Regions from separate parts of the Pectobacterium araliae genome, predicted to be linked through region 1. Evidence: predicted binding sites of a transcription regulator. Region 1 holds the regulator's gene; each other region holds the start of a gene.
The links. The regulator CRP, encoded in region 1, controls carbon source genes, mostly activating them, when cyclic AMP is high. The targets are predictions, from matches to a motif close to ATGTGANNNNNNTCACAT.
Positions count from the first base shown of each region.

Region 2: msrB (peptide-methionine (R)-S-oxide reductase MsrB) is a predicted target of CRP. The motif match lies at 3,257-3,274, and genes of this name have one in related genera.
Region 3: AACH44_RS10315 (arabinose ABC transporter substrate-binding protein) is a predicted target of CRP. The motif match lies at 2,077-2,094, and genes of this name have one in related genera.
Region 4: cdd (cytidine deaminase) is a predicted target of CRP. The motif match lies at 3,188-3,205, and genes of this name have one in related genera.

Region 1 is NZ_AP028908.1:356,577-361,922, reverse strand. Features, by position in the region: gene AACH44_RS01600 (hydrolase) at 1-358, shown strand, start outside; gene AACH44_RS01595 (YheU family protein) at 355-591, shown strand; gene AACH44_RS01590 (phosphoribulokinase) at 675-1,544, shown strand; gene AACH44_RS01585 (OsmC family protein) at 1,658-2,065, opposite strand; gene crp (cAMP-activated global transcriptional regulator CRP) at 2,440-3,072, shown strand; gene argD (bifunctional acetylornithine/succinyldiaminopimelate transaminase) at 3,195-4,421, opposite strand; gene AACH44_RS01570 (aminodeoxychorismate synthase component II) at 4,542-5,117, opposite strand.
Region 2 is NZ_AP028908.1:2,198,578-2,203,923, forward strand. Features, by position in the region: gene AACH44_RS09965 (MipA/OmpV family protein) at 1-3, shown strand, start outside; gene AACH44_RS09970 (aldo/keto reductase) at 162-1,013, shown strand; gene AACH44_RS09975 (D-hexose-6-phosphate mutarotase) at 1,075-1,944, opposite strand; gene gapA (glyceraldehyde-3-phosphate dehydrogenase) at 2,052-3,047, opposite strand; gene msrB (peptide-methionine (R)-S-oxide reductase MsrB) at 3,390-3,815, shown strand; gene AACH44_RS09990 (YeaC family protein) at 3,947-4,225, shown strand; gene pncA (bifunctional nicotinamidase/pyrazinamidase) at 4,278-4,925, opposite strand; gene ansA (asparaginase) at 4,945-5,346, opposite strand, start outside.
Region 3 is NZ_AP028908.1:2,273,742-2,279,087, forward strand. Features, by position in the region: gene araA (L-arabinose isomerase) at 1-169, opposite strand, end outside; gene AACH44_RS10310 (ribulokinase) at 205-1,890, opposite strand; gene AACH44_RS10315 (arabinose ABC transporter substrate-binding protein) at 2,264-3,247, shown strand; gene araG (L-arabinose ABC transporter ATP-binding protein AraG) at 3,331-4,854, shown strand; gene araH (L-arabinose ABC transporter permease AraH) at 4,873-5,346, shown strand, end outside.
Region 4 is NZ_AP028908.1:1,740,243-1,745,588, reverse strand. Features, by position in the region: gene bioA (adenosylmethionine--8-amino-7-oxononanoate transaminase) at 1-699, shown strand, start outside; gene AACH44_RS07870 (GH12 family glycosyl hydrolase domain-containing protein) at 977-1,771, shown strand; gene AACH44_RS07865 (CidA/LrgA family protein) at 1,993-2,397, shown strand; gene AACH44_RS07860 (CidB/LrgB family autolysis modulator) at 2,397-3,092, shown strand; gene cdd (cytidine deaminase) at 3,265-4,155, shown strand; gene AACH44_RS07850 (NAD-dependent malic enzyme) at 4,364-5,346, shown strand, end outside.

The DNA.
Region 1 (5,346 bases):
CGTCATTACTTCGCGTATCCACGGCTTTCGTGATGCCGCTGACTACTATCGACGCTGTAGCGCCCTGCCGCTGTTGCCTCAAATACGCAAACCGCTGCTGATCATCCACGCGAAGGACGATCCTTTCATGACGCCAGAGGTCATTCCCGATATAGCGCAGTTACCGTCTACTATTGAGTATCAGCTAACGGAACACGGTGGGCATGTCGGCTTCGTCGGAGGAACGTTGCTGAAACCGGAAATGTGGCTGGAACAGCGCATTCCCCATTGGCTTAGCCCTTTTTTGGACCGCGCCGCCGATTCTTCTTCAGGCACCACTTTTACTCAGAAACCCGTTAACTCAGGAACCCTAGCGTGATTATTCCCTGGCAACAGCTCGATCCAGAAACGCTGGATAACATCATCGAATCTTTCGTGCTGCGCGAAGGCACCGATTACGGCGAACAGGAGCGGTCGCTGGCGCAGAAAGTAGAAGATATACGCCGTCAGCTTCAATCCGGCGAGGTGGTTTTGGTGTGGTCTGAGTTGCATGAAACTCTCAATATTATGCCGCGCAACCATCTCAATGCGGGAGGGCATGCCCCTTATTGAGCATGGCGAAAGGCGTGAAAGAACGCGCCAAACATGCTAACAATGATAACTAATGACGTCTTTTTTGAGGAGTCACGCGCCTTATGTCACATCAGCATCCGATTATTGCGGTTACCGGTTCCAGCGGAGCGGGAACCACGACAACCAGTCTGGCCTTTCGTAAGATTTTCCAGCAGTTTGATCTACGAGCAGCCCAGTTAGAAGGCGACAGCTTTCACCGCTATACCCGCCCGGAAATGGACATGGCGATCCGCAAAGCGCGTGATTTGGGGCGCCATATCAGCTATTTCGGCCCGGAAGCGAATGATTTCAGCCTGCTGGAACAAGCGTTTATCGAATATGGCTTACATGGTCGCGGCCAGACGCGTAAATATCTTCACACCTATGATGAAGCGATTCCCTACAATCAGGTTCCTGGGACATTCACACCGTGGGAACCCATGCCGGAACCCACTGATATTCTGTTCTACGAAGGGCTACATGGTGGTGTGTTCACCGAACAAAACAATGTGGCGCAGCATGTCGACTTGCTCGTCGGCGTTGTGCCGATCGTCAACCTGGAGTGGATTCAAAAGCTGATTCGTGACGTCAATGAGCGCGGTCACTCGCGTGAAGCGGTGATGGATTCCGTCGTCCGCTCGATGGAAGACTACATCACCTATATCACGCCACAGTTCTCTCGCACACACATCAACTTCCAGCGCGTGCCTACCGTGGATACCTCTAACCCGTTTGCCGCTAAGTCTATCCCTTCACTGGACGAAAGCTTCGTCGTCATTCATTTTCAAGGGTTGGATAATATTGATTATCCCTATCTGCTCGCCATGCTACAGGGTTCGTTTATCTCCCACATCAACACGTTAGTCGTTCCTGGCGGGAAGATGGGGCTGGCAATGGAACTCATCATGGCGCCGCTGGTGCAGCGGCTGATAGAAGGGAAAGCCATCGAATAAGCACCGAGATACGCGGGCCGACCACAGGGGTGAGGCCTCCCCATGGGAACCTCCCCCTGTGTTTCCCCTTATAACAGGCTTAAGTGACCAGAATTAGTGCCCAGAGAAAAGGATTAGGCCAGCACTCTAATTTCGTGACTGTGCGTCACCTCAACGGCTTTGCCCAGCATCAATGCCACAGAGCAGTATTTTTCCGCTGACAGGGCAACGGCTCGTTCGACGGCTTTATCGGTCAACCCTTTTCCCGTCACGATAAAATGCAGATTGATATGGGTAAATAAGCGCGGCGCTTCAGAGCGTCGTTCTGAGGTTAATTTCACCTCACAATCCGCCACGTCGTTGCGACCTTTTTGCAGAATCGACACCACATCAATCGCACTGCATCCCCCTACGGACATCAACACCATTTCCATCGGGCTCGGCGCTTTATCGCCGGAATTGCCGTCCATCAATACCTGATGCCCTGATGCGGATTCGCCCAAAAACGTTAAGCCTTCAACCCATTTTACCCGAGCCTGCATAATGCCTCTCCACTAAAAATTTTTTGAAAATTTATACCGTTACTGTACAAAAACCAGCGTTAATCAGAGCTTTGTCATGCTGAAGCGAGACAACACAAGACACATCCTTAAAGCTGTGTTAAAACGAAAATAGAATAGACCTTTTCTGGACAAAGCCAGAAACGAAGAAGATGATGACGTAGCCAGACATACCCAACCACGTTTACGGTGCAGCAAGGCAGTAACCGCAAAATCAAGGGTACAGTGGTTCCAGTATATTCCCTGACGTCATTCTGCCTAGACTGAATTTTATTTTTTTAGCAGTTAAACACGCCGTACAGGGAACTCTGACCCCTGTAATTTGCGCAGTGAATTACAACAGAGGATGATAGCGAATGGTTCTCGGCAAACCGCAGACAGACCCAACTCTCGAATGGTTCCTTTCCCATTGTCATATCCACAAGTATCCATCGAAGAGCACGCTGATTCACCAAGGTGAAAAAGCAGAAACGCTTTACTACATCGTGAAAGGCTCTGTTGCAGTGCTAATCAAAGATGAAGAAGGCAAGGAGATGATTCTTTCCTACCTTAATCAGGGCGATTTTATTGGTGAGCTCGGCCTGTTTGAAGAAGGTCAGGAACGCAGTGCCTGGGTTCGGGCAAAAACCGCCTGTGAAGTGGCTGAAATTTCCTATAAAAAATTCCGCCAGCTTATTCAGGTTAACCCGGATATCCTCATGCGTCTGTCTGCGCAAATGGCAAGCAGACTTCAGGTTACCTCTGAGAAAGTCGGCAACCTCGCCTTCCTTGATGTGACCGGACGTATCGCCCAAACATTACTCAACCTGGCAAAACAACCTGATGCCATGACGCATCCAGATGGCATGCAAATTAAAATTACCCGTCAGGAAATTGGGCAAATCGTTGGCTGCTCGCGTGAAACCGTGGGTCGCATTCTGAAAATGTTAGAAGACCAGAACCTGATCTCTGCGCACGGTAAAACGATTGTCGTTTACGGCACTCGCTAAACCCCTGTCGCTGTACCCTACCAACAAAAAAGCGTGAAGCCTCGGCCTCACGCTTTTTTTATGGCGTGCCATCCGTGGCCGCCACCCTACGTTTTTTATCGCTACTCTTTTAAGCGCGTAACTCAGTTTGCTGCGTTAACGACCTGCGCGACAGCGTTGGCGAACTTCTCCATCCCCTGCGCAATATCGTCTTCATCAATGATCAAAGACGGTACAAAGCGGATGACGTTCGGCCCCGCCATCAGCACCATCAGCCCTTGAGCCGTTGCCGCCGCCAGGAACTCGCCCGCGCGGCCATGCCACTGCGGTTTCAGCTCTGCCCCCAACAGCAGCCCCATCCCGCGAACCTGATCAAATACGCCGTACTGCTGATTGATTTTCTCCAGTTCACTGACAAAACGATCGTGACGATCCGCTACGCCCGATAGCACTTCTGGCGTGTTGATGATATCCAGCGCGGCTTCCGCCACAGCACAAGCCAGCGGGTTGCCGCCATAGGTGGTTCCATGCACCCCAACCGTCATCGCTGAAGCGATCTCTTCCGTCGTCAGCATCGCGCTAATCGGGAAACCACCGCCCAACGCTTTAGCCGTCGTCAGGATGTCCGGCGTAATACCATAGTGCATATAGCTAAATAATTTACCAGTACGTCCCATCCCACTCTGCACTTCATCAAACACCAGCAGCGCTTTATGTTGATCGCACAAGTCACGAACACCCTGCAAAAATTCAGGCGTAGCGGGGGTAATTCCGCCTTCCCCCTGAATGGGTTCGAGTACAACCGCGCAGGTGTGATCGTCCATCACTGCTTTAACGGCAGCGAGATCGTTGAACGGAACGTGCACGATATCGGCAGGCTTAGGCCCGAAGCCATCGGCATACTTAGGCTGTCCGCCAACTGAAACGGTGAACAGCGTCCGGCCATGGAACGCATTGTAGAAGGCGATGATCTTGGTTTTATACGGACTATGGCGTTTAACCGCATAGTAACGCGCCAGCTTAAAGGCGGCTTCGTTAGCCTCTGCACCAGAGTTAACAAAGAACACGCGATCGGCAAAAGTGGCATCGATCAGTTTGCTGGCGAGGCGTAGCGCAGGTTCATTGGTGAAAATATTGCTGGTATGCCACAGTTTTTCGCCCTGCTGCTGTAACGCATTAACCAGCGCAGGATGGCAGTGACCGAGCGCCGTGACCGCGATACCACCGGAGAAATCGATATATTCTCGGCCGTCCTGATCCCAGACACGGCTCCCCTTACCTTTCACGGGTACAAACTTCGCGGGTGCATAAACCGGCAAAATAACCTTATCGTGGGTATCCCGTGTCACTGCTTTCTGCTCTACTGCCATTTGCTGCCTCACTCTGCTGTCCATTACGTCAGAAATGAAAATATAGTCAATAAATATGCATAGAAAATCAATAACAGGCAATATTAAATCAGCCGATGAAGAGAATAACTTTCTACACGATTAAATTTTAAGGAAATTATCCAAAAGCTGATGTCCTTGCTGGCTGAGAATACTCTCAGGATGAAACTGAACCCCTTCCAGCGGCAACGAGCGATGACGGACGCCCATAATTTCGTCACGTTTCCCTTCATATTCGCTCCAGGCCGTGATCTCAAAGCAATCGGGTAGCGAGGCGGCATCAATAATGAGCGAATGATAGCGGGTAACCGTCAAAGGCTGAGCTAGTCCCGCGAAAATCCCCGTATCGCTATGCGCAATTGCTGAGGTTTTCCCGTGCATGACCTGCCGCGCCCGCACCACCCGCGCGCCAAACGCCTGCCCCATCGCCTGATGGCCAAGACACACGCCAAGAATAGGCAACGTATCAGCAAAGTGACGGATAGCCGCCAGTGAAATGCCCGCCTCATCGGGTGTACAGGGGCCCGGAGAAATCACCAACCGCTCGGGCGCCAGCCGTTCAATCTCACGCAGTGTCAGTTCATCATTACGCTTCACCACGACTTCTGCACCAAGCTCACAAAAGTATTGATAAAGGTTGTAGGTAAAGGAGTCGTAGTTATCGATAATTAGCAGCATAATTAATTTAACTTATTGATAAATAATGAATATGTCATTTAATCTTTCTTTCCATACCCGCACTACTATACCCGCAATTTTTTCGATACCTTCTTATGGGCTAAAGCGATAAAAGCTATTGTACCCGTCTCCAGCATGAAAGGGATGACAAGAAATTGACGTTAACAAAATGCTAAAGATACCTATGGTCATGCGGTGTAATCCGCTTCCCCTCAAAAGCGATCAGGCC
Region 2 (5,346 bases), 1.8 Mb from region 1:
TGATGCTTTTCGTGAGCGCTTTTAATGCTCTTCGTAAGCATGGTGCATCTGCCGTACAATAATGGGGTGATATCACCCCATTTGCACATTTATGGTGCGCCGAATGCTAGGTAAGGTTGACGGCAAACCAGTCACGTTGACGGTAGCCAAGGGAGGGACTCATGACAAAAGCGATTCGTTTTCCTGATGACACGCGTGTACCAGCGATCGGTCAGGGAACGTGGTACATGGGTGAAGATGCCCGAATGAGAGCACAGGAAGTGACGGCGCTGCAAGCGGGCATCGACCTTGGGTTAACGTTGATTGATACAGCGGAAATGTACGCGGGAGGCGGGGCAGAGGACGTGGTCGGTGAAGCGATACGTGGCCGTCGTGACAGCGTTTATCTGGTGTCGAAAGTCTACCCGCACAATGCGGGAGGCGAAAAGGCGATACAGGCGTGTGAGCGCAGCCTGAAGCGACTGAAGACCGAGCGTATTGATTTGTATCTGCTGCACTGGCGCGGTGGCATCCCATTAATCGATACGATTGCGGCGATGGAGCGGTTGCAGCAGGCAGGTAAAATCGGGCAGTGGGGCGTGTCCAATCTTGACCTTGAGGATATGCGGGAGCTGTGGTCGCTAGAGGGCGGACAGCGCTGCATGACCAATCAGGTGCTGTACCATGTGGCATCGCGCGGTATTGAGTTTGATTTGTTGCCGTGGTGTCTTCAACAGCAGCTTCCCGTGATGGCGTATTGCCCGCTGGCACAGGCTGGACGTTTGCGCGAGGGGGTATTCTCGCATCCGGTGGTGAAGCGTATTGCGCGAGAACACAGCATCACGCCAGCTCAACTTCTACTGGCATGGGTGATTCGCCAGCCGGGCGTGATCGCCATTCCAAAAGCCAGTTCTACAAAGCATGTGCAGGAAAATGCGAAAGCGCTGGATGTGGTGTTGTCTGAGGATGATCTCGGGCAGTTGGATCAGGCTTTTCCACCACCGATGTGCAAACAGCATTTGGATGTGGTGTAGCGAAAGCATTTACAGAAGAGGGGGGGTATGGCGAACCGTGTCGCCATACACATAACGGAGGTTATTTCTTGATGCGGATAACCGTCGTCAGACGAGCCGGAGCTTTGACTGACGCGACAAACGGCTGATTAATTCGCGCGGTTTCTACGCACACGAATGTTTTATATCCCTCATCAGGCATATCGCTAATTGTACGAGACAGTTCTGCACCAGGGTTCCATGACACCACATCGCTATGGTGCGTATGGTGTACTTCAATAGTGCGTTTCAGTACTGCATCATGTACCACGCTGGTGTCCTGCGGTTGGGTATAGATACGGTCTGTACGGTCGGTAAAGACCAAATCGCCTTGCTGCGTAGACAGCTTGCCCTGATCCACTTTATCGATGAATGACTCACCCAGACCGGCAATGCGAATATTACTGATGTCACCAATATTGAAATAGGTGTGCAGCGCGCTGGTAATGCTGTAATCACCATGCGCTTCCAGCTCAATACCGCACGCTTTACCCAGCTTGAAACGGGCGATGAGAGTGAACTCATGCGGCCAACTTTTACGTGTTTCTTCATTATCGCGCAGCGTGAACGTGAGCTGCACACCGTGCTCATCTTCGCTGTGGGCGGTAAACTCCCATGGCAGTAAACGAGCAAAACCGTGGTTAGGCTCGGCGAAAGGGCCGAACCACGGGAAACAGATAGGGACACCGCCGCGAATAGCAACGTGCTGAGTAAAAGGCGTATTGTCGCTCAGCCAAAGCACCGGCTCTTCGTTTGTCGGCTGCCAGCTCAGTAGGTGTGCCCCTTGCAATGCGACCGCTGCGCGAACTTCAGGATGATCAACGACGATGACGGGTAATTGCTCCAACTGACGCTGACTGAGGGTTGCGCTAATTTGTTGAGTGACGGGGAGTGAGAAAATTGTGTTATGCATGATAGTGCCTTTTTTTGATTGTTTTTCGTTGTAAAAAGAAATCTGCAATTAACAATAAAAAAGGGCGACATCACGTCGCCCTTTTTTCACCGAATCATCGCTGACACTTATTTAGAAATGTGAGCAATCAGATCCAGAACCTTGTTTGAGTAACCTGTTTCGTTGTCGTACCAGGAAACCAGTTTCACAAAGTTGTCGTTCAGTGCGATACCGGCTTTGGCATCGAACACGGAAGTCAGTTTTTCACCGTTGAAATCGGTAGAAACAACGTCGTCTTCGGTGTAGCCCAGAACGCCTTTCAGTTCGCCTTCAGCAGCGGCTTTGATTGCTGCACAAACTTCTTTGTAAGACGCTGGTTTTTCCAGACGAGCGGTCAGGTCAACAACAGACACGTTCGGGGTAGGAACGCGGAACGCCATACCAGTCAGTTTGCCGTTCAGCTCAGGAATCACTTTACCTACTGCTTTAGCTGCACCGGTAGAAGATGGGATGATGTTCTGTGCTGCGCCGCGGCCGCCGCGCCAGTCTTTGTGAGACGGGCCATCAACCGTTTTCTGCGTTGCAGTGGTGGCGTGAACGGTGGTCATCAGTGCTTCAACGATACCGAAGTTGTCGTTGATGACTTTTGCCAGCGGTGCCAGGCAGTTAGTGGTACAAGATGCGTTAGACACGATGTCTTGACCCGCGTAAGTTTTGTGGTTTACGCCCATAACGAACATCGGGGTGTCATCTTTAGATGGACCCGTCAGAACGACTTTCTTCGCACCCGCAGCAATGTGCTTACGTGCCGTGTCGTCAGTCAGGAACAGACCTGTTGCTTCAGCAACGATATCAACGTTGACTTCGTTCCACTTCAGGTTTGCAGGATCGCGCTCTGCGGTAACACGAATGGTTTTGCCGTTAACAACCAGGTGGCCATCTTTAACTTCAACGGTGCCGTTGAAACGACCATGAGTTGAGTCGTATTTCAGCATATACGCCATGTACTCAGCGTCTAACAGGTCGTTGATTGCAACGATCTCGATGTCAGAACGCTCTTGTGCAGCGCGGAAAACAATACGGCCGATACGGCCAAAACCGTTGATACCTACTTTGATAGTCATATATTCCACCAGCTATTGGTTTGTGAATAAAAGGTTGGTTGTAAAATTACAAAAACCTTGCTGAGCGTCAAGCGGAATCGTGTCAATAGTTGCTGTAAGTCAAACCTATGACCAAACTTTGTGCGAAAACCGCTCGACCCTGTAACTAAGTAACACCTAAGACTGATATGAGGGCGGAATGCATCATATAAAGCCTGTGTTGTCACAATATGTGATGTACATCACAATTAAATATTCATGCTAATAACATTGCTAATATTAGGTCAGAACGGCCTGTCAGGTTGTTAATTTTTTGTTATAATCAGTGATTAATTGAAGAAATAACACCGCGGTGAGACTTCCATGACTAACGACTACGACTCTGCTTCGCACACTTCGCCCGACAACACTGAACTGACAGAGATGCAGCGCTATGTCACTCAACAGCGCGGTACGGAGCCTGCGTTTTCAGGTAAATTGCTGCATAACAAGCGCACGGGTGCTTATCACTGCCTGTGCTGTCAGGCTCCGCTATTTTATTCTGACAGTAAATATGACTCCGGCTGTGGCTGGCCAAGTTTCGATCAACCCGTGTCCTCAGAGGCGATTCGCTATCTGGAAGATGATTCACACAACATGCGCCGTATTGAGATCCGCTGCGGGCAGTGTGATGCGCACCTGGGGCACGTTTTCCCTGATGGTCCGAAAACCACGGGAGAACGCTACTGCGTGAATTCTGCTTCGCTGAGCTTTATCGATGACGTTGATGGCGGACGCGTTGACGGGTAATCTGTTTGTGAGCGGTGTGGCGGTGACAGTGTGATAATGTTTTGCTTTAAACGGTTCAGCTGACGTAAAGCGCTGCCCGCACAGGAATCCCGCAATAATAAATCTGACCTTTCTCGGAGCAGAAACCGGATATGGAACTCAATGATCTGATCGACGCCATGACGCCAGAAATCTATCAACGGTTGGTCACGGCAGTAGAGTTGGGCAAATGGCCAGACGGTGTCGCGTTGACCGCTGAACAGAAAGAAAACTGTCTGCAAATGGTGATGATGTGGCAGGCTCGCCATAATGAACAGGCTGAGCACATGACCATTGGCACCAATGGCGAGATTGTGATGAAGAGTAAGCAAGAGTTGAAGCGCGAGTTTAACATCGCTGACACCATTATTACGTTGAAACCCAACGCGTAACGTGTGAGCAGGCAGCCTCATTGGCTGCCGCTATTTTCAGTTGTCAGTCGCGTTAACGGGCAGAAGACAACGTAGTAAGAAACTGCGTCATATCCGTCAGTATCGCACCACGCTGCGCCATTTCCCGTAAAGCGTACTCACTGTCGTCGGATGAAAGATTAACGCCACGACAGCCGTCCACCAGGACTTCGGTGTGATAGCCCAGCGCAATCGCATCCAATACGCTGAACTTGACGCAATAATCTGTTGCCAGCCCCAGAATCGTCAAATGGGTGATGTGATTAGCATGTAGCCACGTATCCAATTCGGTTTTAACCCGATGCCCATTATCGAAAAAAGCGCTATAGCTATCGATCTCCGGCTGCGTCCCTTTTTGTACGATCCACTGAATGGCCGACTGATTCAGCGCTGGATGAAAATCAGCCCCGGTGGTTCCCTGCACACAGTGAACCGGCCACCAGATCTGCGGCCATCCGTTTAATTCACCGAGTTCTCCGACCCTGGTATTCGCATTAACCGCAAAGCTGCCGTGATTAGCCGGATGCCAATCCTGACTGGCAATCACCGTGACGCCAGCGGCCAGACAAGCCTCAATAGCACGATTGGCAACGCCAATGACGCGGTCGCCTTCGTTAACGGCCAATGCGCCGCCGGGGAAAAAATCATTTTGCAAATCAACTAATAGCAATGCTTTTTTCATTATCTACTCCGTGATTAACTCAATCTTTATCGCTCAATTCCCCATGCAGGTTCTGCTGCATCAACTGGCGGATTTCATCGGCGCTTAAGTCTTGCTGGCTCAATAAGTAATGCAGCTTGGTCAAGGCGGCTTCGACGGTCATATCAAAGCCACTGATGACGCCCGCATGCGCCAGCGCATTGCCCGTCGCATAGCCTCCCATGTTCACGCGGCCGGAAATGCACTGCGTCAGGTTGACGACCACAATACCGCGTGCGGAGGCTTCACGTAACTCGTGCAGCAGCCCAGGGCTTTGCGGCGCGTTGCCGACGCCATAGGAGCGCAGGATAAGCGCTTTCACCGGCTGACGGAGGAAATTGCTGATGACATCGGCAGAAATGCCGGGATAAATCGTAATCACCCCAATAGGCTGCGGCGTAAT
Region 3 (5,346 bases), 1.9 Mb from region 1:
GCGTTTTCACCAGCGGCTTCAGTACCAGCTTAATCGGCAGGTTGGCCTGTTGATTCAATCCGGCGACGACGTTTTCCGCGTTCTCTTTTACCTGACGCAACGTTTCCGGCCCATAGAGATGCTGGCTACCGATGACGAACCAAACTTCAAGCTGCTTAAAATGTTCCATGATGACTCCTGTACGTGATCCCCAGAGGGATAAAATTAATCTTTTGCCGTAGACGCTGGGCTATAAGCGGGTTCCGCATGGCGGCACCATTGCTGATAGCGCTCATAAAGCTGCTGATAACGGGCGACGCGCTGGCTGTCTGGCATTAAGGTGCGCTCTATGCCACTGGCCATATGCTGTTGTGCCGTCGGGATATCGCTGTGAACGCCAGCGGCGACGGCGGCAAAGATCGCCGCGCCGAGTGCGCAGCACTGATCGGAGGCAACGATCTGTAAGGGACGATTCATTACATCGGTACAGACCTGCATGATGACGGGGGACTTCCGCGCGATGCCGCCCAGCGCCAGCACGTTTTCGACAGGGACGCCCTGATCTTCAAAACACTCCATAATCGCGCGTGCGCCAAAGGCGGTCGCGGCAATAAAACCGCCGAACAGCGTGGGGGCATCGGTGCCCAGATTGAGGTCAGTAATCACGCCTTTTAATCGCTGATTGGCGAACGGCGTTCGGCGACCGTTAAACCAGTCCAGCACGATAGGCAGGTGATCCAGCGTGGGTTTTTCCGCCCAGTGGCGAGTGAGCCGTTCCAACAGCTTGGCTTCCACCGCCTGTAGGGACGATTTAAGTTCAGGATGGTCTTTTACCGCTTCCTGTAACGACCAGCCCAGCAGCCTGCCAAACCAGGCGTACATGTCACCGAAGGCGGATTGTCCCGCTTCAAGGCCGATATAGTTGGGAACGACGCTGCCATCGACTTGTCCACAGATGCCGGCGATGGTGCGATCGGCAATGCGGTCTTCATCCGCGATCAGAATGTCGCAAGTGGAGGTGCCAATCACTTTAACCAGCGTATAAGGCTGCGCGCCTGCGCCGACCGTGCCGACATGGCAGTCAAACGCGCCACCTGCCAGCGTGACCGTCTCGGGAATGCCAAGCCGCTGTGCCCATTCAGCGGTGATGGTGCCGACCGGTTGTTCGGCAGTCCAGGTATTGGTAAACAGCGGGTATTGCAATGTTTCGGTCAGACAAGGATCGAGCGCGTATAAAAAATCTTTCGGGGGGAGTCCACCCCAGCTCGGGTGCCAGAGTGACTTATGTCCGGCACTGCATCGACCACGACGTATATCGGCAGGCGCTTGCGTACCGGAAAGCAGGGCGGGCACCCAGTCGCACAATTCTATCCAGGAAACAGCCGCCTGCCGCACTGCCACATCTTCGCGCGAAACATGGAGAATTTTGGCCCAAAACCATTCAGACGAGTAAACGCCGCCGATATAACGGGTGTAATCCGGGAACTGGCCGCTACGACACAGCGCGTTAATCGCATCCGCTTCTTCTATTGCCGTATGGTCTTTCCACAGCACGAACATGGCATTGGGATTGTTGGCAAACTCGGGACGCAGCGCCAGAATCTGACCGTGTTCATCAATCGGCGCAGGGGTTGATCCGGTTGAATCCACGCCAATACCGATAATGCTCTGCCGCTGTTCGTCCGTCAGGCGGGAAACCACGACCTTAACCGCCTGCTCTAGCGATTCGATATAGTCCAGCGGATGGTGCCGGAACTGGTTGTTGGCAGGCTGACAATATTTACCCTCACGCCAGCGGGGGTAGTAGACCACCTCTGTTTCCAGCTCTTTCCCGCTTTGGCAGTCAACGGCTAAGGCGCGTACCGAATCACTGCCGAAGTCGAGACCAATCGTAATAGCGCCCGCGCTCATGCTTTGCTCCTCATTAATCCCAGATCGTTGCTGTTTACGATAGGCAGGGATAGGACGAGGCGGTTAGGAGCGGTTAGCTGGAAGTATGTATTTTTCTGTCGCCAGTAGCCATTTTGTGAAGCTGGTCAAAGGTTAATGATTGGTTAAATTCGCTAAATGTATGCACAAACCTGTCATTGTTCTGAGATGTGATAAAGCTCTATATTCGGACCGATAATAACGACTAAAACATAAAGCGTCTGAATGCTACTGAGTAAAGGAATCGCGCTAAGCCTGTGTTTTTCCTTTATCCAGACCGGAAATACCCTACCAGGAACTCGAATTCGTTTCAGCGTCGCTGGCGAATGAAAAGATAATGACACCGGAGAACATCATGCATAAATTCACTAAGGCGCTGGCAGTAATCGGGTTAGCCGCAGTTATGTCACAATCAGCTATGGCAGAGAACGTAAAACTGGGGTTTCTGGTTAAGCAACCGGAAGAACCCTGGTTCCAAACCGAATGGAAATTCGCTGATAAGGCAGGAAAAGATCTCGGTTTCGATGTGATAAAAATTGCGGTGCCTGATGGGGAAAAAACCCTGAACGCGATTGATAGCCTGGCGGCCAGTGGGGCGAAAGGGTTTGTTATCTGTACCCCTGACCCGAAATTAGGGCCTGCCATTATTGCCAAAGCGCGTAGCTACAATCTTAAGGTTATTGCGGTTGATGACCAGTTCGTGAACGCCAAAGGCCAACCGATGGATACGGTGCCGTTGGTGATGATGGCGGCGACCAAAATTGGTGAGCGTCAGGGGCAGGAACTGTATAAAGAGATGAATAAACGTGGCTGGAAAGTGGATGAAACCGCCGTGATGGCGATTACCTCTGATGAGCTGGACACCGCACGTCGCCGTACGTCTGGCTCCATGGATGCACTGAAAACCGCAGGATTCCCGGAACAACAGATCTACAAAGTACCGACCAAATCTAACGATATCCCCGGTGCGTTTGACGCGGCCAACTCCATGCTGGTTCAGCATCCGAAAGTGAAAAACTGGCTGATTATCGGCATGAACGACAACACCGTGTTGGGTGGCGTGCGTGCAACGGAAGGTCAGGGCTTTAAAGCGGACAACGTGATTGGGATCGGTATCAACGGCGTGGATGCGGTGAGCGAACTGTCCAAAGGTCAGGCAACGGGATTCTTTGGCTCACTGCTGCCAAGCCCGGATATTCACGGCTACAAAAGTATCCAGATGCTGAATGACTGGGTCACCAAAGGCGTAGAGCCGGAAAAATTCACCGAAGTGACCGACGTGGTGCTGATCACGCGAGACAACTTTAAGGTCGAACTGGAGAAAAAAGGCCTGATGTAATCACGCCTGATTTCGTAAAGACGCGGATAACGCTGGTCGAGGTGTTATCCGCGCTCTACCTGCATTGTTATGAGGAAACAGACATGACAGCACAGTCACCCTATTTGTCGTTTCATGGGATTGGTAAAGAATTTCCCGGTGTTAAGGCGCTTTCAGATATCAGCTTTTCCTGCCATGCCGGTCAGATCCATGCATTGATGGGGGAAAACGGGGCGGGCAAGTCGACGCTGTTAAAAATCCTGAGCGGCAACTATTCACCGTCAGCGGGCGAAGTCCACATTCAGGGTAAACCGGTGCAGTTTACTAATACGATGGATGCCTTGAATGCGGGCGTTGCCATCATTTATCAGGAACTGCATTTGGTGCCGGAAATGACGGTTGCCGAGAACATTTATCTGGGTCAACTGCCGCATAAATATGGCATGGTGAACTATTCTCTACTGCGCTATGAAGCCAAACTTCAGTTGCAGCATTTGGGTTTGGATATCGATCCTGATACGCCGCTGAAATACTTGTCGATCGGGCAGTGGCAAATGGTGGAAATCGCCAAGGCACTGGCTCGCAATGCCAAAGTTATTGCTTTTGATGAACCGACCAGTTCGCTGTCTGCCCGTGAAATTGAACAACTCTTCCGGGTGATTAAGGAACTGCGTAGCGAAGGCCGGATCATTTTGTACGTTTCACACCGAATGGAAGAAATTTTTGCGCTGAGCGATGCCATTACCGTGTTTAAAGATGGCCGCTATGTGCGCACGTTTGACGATATGCGGCAGGTGAACCATGAGTCGCTGGTACAGGCGATGGTAGGGCGTAACCTGGGGGATATCTATGGCTATGCGCCGCGTCCGCATGGTGAGGAACGTTTAACGTTGAAAAACGTAAAAGCGCCGGGCGTGAAATCCACCATTTCATTGAGTGTGAAGCAGGGGGAAATTGTCGGGTTATTTGGTCTGGTTGGCGCAGGCCGTAGCGAACTGATGAAAGGGCTGTTTGGCGCGACCAAAATCACTGGCGGTCAGGTGTTGTTGGATGGTAAACCGCTGGTGGTGAATTCTCCCATCGATGCGATTCGCCAAGGTGTGATGCTGTGCCCGGAGGATCGCAAAGCGGATGGCATCATTCCGGTGCACTCGGTGCGTGACAACATCAATATCAGCGCAAGACGTAAGAGCCTGAAAGCTGGATTTATTATTAATAACCAGTGGGAAGCGGATAACGCCGCGCAGCGTATTGACGCGTTGAACATCAAAACGCCGTCCGCTGAACAGCTGATTATGAATCTTTCCGGTGGGAACCAGCAAAAAGCCATTCTTGGCCGCTGGCTGTCCGAAGAGATGAAAGTCATTTTGCTCGATGAACCCACGCGCGGCATCGACGTCGGCGCGAAGCACGAAATTTATCATGTCATCTACGAACTAGCGAATCAGGGGATCGCGGTGCTGTTTGCCTCCAGCGATTTACCCGAAGTGCTTGGGCTGGCCGATCGGATTATCGTTATGCGTGAAGGTGCCGTCTCCGGTGAACTGCGACATGGTGATGCTACCGAACAGAAGGTGCTTAGTCTGGCCATGCTACGAACCCCCGATATCGAATCTGCGGTTGCCTGACCGCAAAGGAGCAAAGTAATGTCAACGGTTACGTCTACAACCTCAGAAAAAAAGAAAGAGAGTATGGGATTATCCCGCATTTGGGATAACTACGGCATGCTCGTTGTCTTTGCCGTATTGTTTCTTGGCTGCGCGATTTTTGTGCCGAATTTTGCTTCGTTTATCAACATGAAAGGGCTGGGACTGGCGATTTCCATGTCCGGTATGGTGGCTTGCGGGATGCTGTTCTGTCTGGCTTCCGGCGACTTTGACCTGTCGGTGGCTTCTATTATCGCCTGTGCCGGGGTGGCGACGGCGGTGGTGATTAATATCAGTGAAAGCCTGTGGATCGGCGTCGGTGCCGGGCTGCTGCTGGGCGTGGCGTTCGGTTTACTCAACGGTTTCGTGATTGCCCGTTTGAAGATCAATGCGCTGATCACCACGCTGGCGACAATGCAGATTGCGCGTGGTCTGGCGTACATCATTTCCGATGGCAAAGCGGTAGGGATTGAA
Region 4 (5,346 bases), 1.4 Mb from region 1:
ATGCTGTCGGCGCACGCTCATGAGATCGCCGCCGTCATTCTAGAGCCCATCGTGCAGGGCGCAGGCGGAATGCGTTTTTACCATCCGGCCTACCTGCGTCGGGTACGGGAATTGTGCGATCAATCGGGGATCTTGCTAATTGCCGATGAAATCGCGACCGGATTTGGCCGCACCGGCAAGCTGTTTGCCTGCGAGCATGCAGGCATTTCACCGGATATTATGTGTCTGGGAAAAGCGCTGACTGGCGGCTATATGACGCTCTCCGCCACCCTGACCACCCGGATGGTGGCCGAAACCATCAGCAATGGTGCCGCAGGCTGTTTTATGCATGGCCCTACCTTTATGGGCAACCCGCTGGCCTGCGCGGCAGCCAATGCCAGTTTGTCGCTGTTGGCGGAGAACCGCTGGCAGCAACAAGTGCAAAATATTGAGCGACAGTTGCGAGAAGTGCTGCAACCCTGCGCGGATTCTCCGCTGGTGGCGAACATTCGCGTGCTGGGTGCTATCGGCGTGGTGGAAACACAGCGTCCGGTCAATATGTCACGGCTACAGCGTTTCTTTGTCGAGCGCGGCGTCTGGATTCGACCGTTTGGTCGACTCATTTATCTGATGCCGCCGTTTATCATTCAGCCTGATGAATTGCGTAAGCTGACCGACGCCGTCTGTGCGGCCATCCGTGATGAACAGTTATTTGACTAACCGGTAAACCAAGGCGCACGCACTCGTGCGCCGCAAAACAGGTCCTCTATTTTCATCTCAAATGATAACCATTCATTACCGCTCTTATAATTATGCACACGAATAAGTTTTTCATTTTATTCATGATTAACGTATTGAATTACTCTGACAGCAATGAAATAAATATAAAATGTTAAGCACACCACAGTTTATATTCAACCAACCGTAGACACCTGATGAATACGTGTTAGATTTTAACGTTAAACACCTCAAGCATATATTTAAAAGGAGATTTATTATGCTTACAGTAAATAAGAAACCGCACCCTATCTTCCACACATTATTTCCCGTATTATTTTCTGCCTTGTTACTCTCTCCATTCACCGCTTCTGCGGTTAGCTCCTCCAAAGACGCAGACAAACTCTATTTTGAGAATAATAAATATTATGTATTCAATAACGTCTGGGGAAAAGATGAAGTAAAAGGATGGCAGCAAACGGTTTTCTATAATAGCCCAACCAGCATGGGGTGGAACTGGCATTGGCCAAGTAGCTCCTCCAGCGTTAAAGCTTACCCATCGCTGGTGAGCGGTTGGCACTGGACGGCGGGCTATACGGAAAATAGTGGCTTGCCGATAAAATTATCCAGTAAGAAAAGTATTACCAGTAACGTCACCTATTCCATCAAATCCACTGGCACTTACAACGCCGCTTATGACATTTGGTTCCACACCACCGATAAAGCCAGTTGGGATTCTCCCCCTACCGATGAATTAATGATCTGGCTAAATAACACTAATGCAGGGCCGGCGGGTGATTATATTGAAACAGTTTTCCTCGGTGGCAGCAGTTGGAACGTATTCAAAGGCTGGATCAACGCCGGTGATGGCAAAGGGTGGAATGTCTTTTCCTTTGTTCGTACCTCCAATACCAACAGCGCATCGCTCAATATTCGCCATTTCACCAACTATCTAGTGGGAACCAAGAAATGGATGAGCAATACAAAATATATCAGCAGCGTTGAGTTTGGCACCGAGATCTTTGGCGGTGATGGGCAGATTAACATCACCAAGTGGAGCGTAGACGTAAAATAACACGCTTGCCGTCTCGCTCCTTTCCGGTTCAACGTCGACGCCCACGCTGGCGCGGGGTTGAGCCGATTCTCTCTCATCGGCTTCCCGATTCATTTCACCCCGGATAGATGTCGTTCATCCTTTAGGTAGGTTCGCCTTCCCTTCCCAACAAAATTCGTGAGCTGTGGCACATAAATTCCATTAGCGTTATGATAATCCTCTCTGCTAATCAGGAATTTCCCATGCGTAATACGTTCATCGTGTGCTGGCAGTATTTACGCGCTTTCGCATTGATTTATCTCTGCCTGCTGGCAGGCAATGCGGTATCCGCGTTACTTCCGTTCACTATCCCCGGTAGTATCATCGGTATGCTGGTCTTGTTCACCCTTCTTGCCTCGCAAATCCTGCCCGCGCAGTGGGTAAAACCCGGCTGCCATCTGCTTATTCGTCACATGGCGCTGCTGTTCGTCCCCATCGGCGTTGGCGTGATGAATTATTACGATCTGGTCAGCCAGCAGTTTGGTCCCATCGTGGTTTCCTGCCTGATCAGTACCTTTATTGTGATGTTGGTTGTCGGTTTCAGTACCCAGATAATGCAGCGTGAACGAGCCATAGCTGGCGATCGCACGCCGCCGAAGGATAAATAATGTTCAGCTATTTGTGGTGGTCGCTGCCCCTCACTCTGATGGTTTTTTTCGCCGCACGTAAACTGGCTGTACTAACCAGAATTTCGCTGTTGAACCCGCTGCTGGTGTCGATGGCGATTATTATTCCGCTGCTGCTGGTATTGAAGATCCCCTACGAGCACTATTTTCAGGGCAGCAAAGTCCTTAACGACCTGCTGCAACCGGCGGTGGTCGCGCTGGCGTTTCCGCTTTATGAGCAGTTGCATCAAATTCGCGCGCGCTGGAAATCAATCATCAGCGTGTGCTTCGTCGGTAGCCTGACGGCGATTATCTCCGGTACGCTGGTGGCGCTGTGGATGGGCGCATCGCCAGAAATCGCCGCCTCGGTGCTGCCTAAATCCGTCACCACGCCGATTGCGATGGCCGTCGCCAGCTCGATTGGCGGGATTCCGGCTATCAGCGCCGTCTGCGTGATTTTCGTCGGTATTCTCGGCGCAGTCTTAGGCCACACCCTGTTCAACCGCGTCGGTATCAAAACCAAAGCCGCGCGTGGGCTGTCGATGGGCACCGCTTCGCACGCACTCGGCACGGCGCGCTGCGCCGAAGTCGATTATCAGGAAGGCGCATTTAGTTCGCTGGCGCTGGTCATCTGCGGGATCATCACGTCGCTGATTGCGCCGTTAATCTTCCCTCTACTCTTGCATGTTGCTGGCTGAATCTCGCGGGGATGGTGCGTAGCTCGCATCATCCCGCTATAAAATTGAGATACATCTCGCATTTAAGGATTAAGTTGCATTCATTTCATTCAATAAAGGGATTTTGATCACAATTTATTGCTACTCTGCTTTCTAACATAACGTCATTGACGGGTAAAAAGAGTAAGCCGATATGCATCCACGATTCGAAAATGCCTTCCAGCAATTACCTGCCAACCTGCAAGCCGCGATCGGTCCCTTGATCGATAAACCAGATTTCGCCGCCATGCTCACCGCAGACGACGTGAATGCCGTCTGCAAAGCCAGCCAGTTAGACACCGACGCGTTGGCCTTTGCGCTATTGCCTCTGGCTGCTGCCTGCGCACAAGCGCCTATCTCAAATTTTCAGGTCGGTGCAATTGCGCAAGGGCTCAGCGGAAATTTCTACTTTGGCGCGAACATGGAGTTCACCGCCGTCCAGCTTCAACAAACGGTTCATGCAGAGCAAAGTGCTATCAGCCATGCCTGGCTGCGCAATGAACGTGGATTGCGAGCCGTGACCGTGAACTACACACCATGCGGCCACTGCCGCCAGTTCATGAATGAATTGCGCAATGCGGCATCACTGCGTATTCAACTGCCGGGTCGCCAGCCTGCGGGGCTTAGCCACTATCTGCCCGATGCCTTTGGCCCCATCGATCTGAACATCGATACCCTCCTGATGGATGATATCCACCACGGCGCAACGTTGCAGAGTATGAATGCGCTGGCGCGTCATGCACTGGATGCCGCTAACCGTAGCCATGCACCTTACAGCAAAGCGATCAGCGGCATTGCGCTGGAAACCACGAGTGGCAACCTCTATACCGGTCGCTATGCAGAAAATGCGGCGTTCAATCCCAGTCTGCCGCCCTTACAAACCGCGTTAAATCTGATGAACCTGGCAGGCGACGATGCTTGCACCATTACACATGCCGCAGTCGTTGAATGCCGTAATGCCACTGTCAGCCACTGGGCGATCTCACAAATCATGCTAGCCGAACTGGGTTGCACCGACGTTGAGCACCACTTTATTGAGGAATAGGGTTGCGATAAGCGCAAAAATTCAGCGAAGGAAGGATCAAAAACGAGAGGTGAATCGATAAAGCCTGTATTTTGACTAATATGCAAGCCATCTGTAACTATTTTAATTAACATTCCCTGTACATATTTTCTGGGTAATCTAAGATCCACAGCAGTTTTTCATCGACAACACCTGAGTTTCTTTTCTGTTATCCGAAGAGTAAAAAGTCATGGAATTAGAATACGAAAGCAAACGTCCTCTCTACATCCCCTATGCTGGTCCGATCTTGCTCGAATTTCCCCTGCTGAATAAAGGCAGCGCGTTTACTGAAGAAGAACGTGCTGATTTTAACCTTGCAGGCCTGCTGCCAGAAGCCGTTGAAACCATCGAAGAACAGGCAGAACGGGCCTGGCGCCAGTATCAGGAATTCAAACACGATATTGAAAAACACGTTTACCTGCGCAACATTCAGGATACCAACGAGACGCTGTTTTACCGTCTGCTAGACGGTCACCTCAGTGAGATGATGCCTATCATCTACACCCCAACCGTTGGCGAAGCCTGTGAACACTTCTCCGATATCTATCGCCGTGCTCGCGGTCTGTTTATCTCCTACCCTAACCGCGCACATATCGACGATATGCTGCAAAATGCCACTAAGCAGAACGTGAAAGTCATCGTTGTGACCGACGGTGAACGTATTCTCGGTCTGGGCGATCAGGGTATCGGCGGTATGGGTATTCCTATCGGTAAGCTGTCGCTGTACACCGCCTGTGGCGGTATCAGCCCGGCCTACACCCTGCCGGTGGTTCTGGATGTGGGCACCAATAACCCACAGCGTCTGAACGATCCGCTGTATATGGGCTGGCGTCATCCACGTATCACCGACGACGAATACTATGCCTTCGTTGATGAGTTCATTCAGGCTGTGAAACGCCGCTGGCCGAACGTGCTGTTGCAGTTTGAAGACTTCGCACAGAAAAACGCCACACCGCTGCTGAACCGCTATCGTGATGAGATCTGTAGCTTTAACGATGATATTCAGGGCACCGCCGCCGTCGCTATCGGCAGCTTGATTGCCGCCAGCCGCGCGGCAGGTACGCAGCTGCGCGATCAGACTGTCACCTTTCTGGGCGCAGGCTCCGCAGGCTGTGGTATCGCAGAGCAAATCATCGCGCAGATGAAATCCGAAGGGCTGAGCGAAGAAGAAGC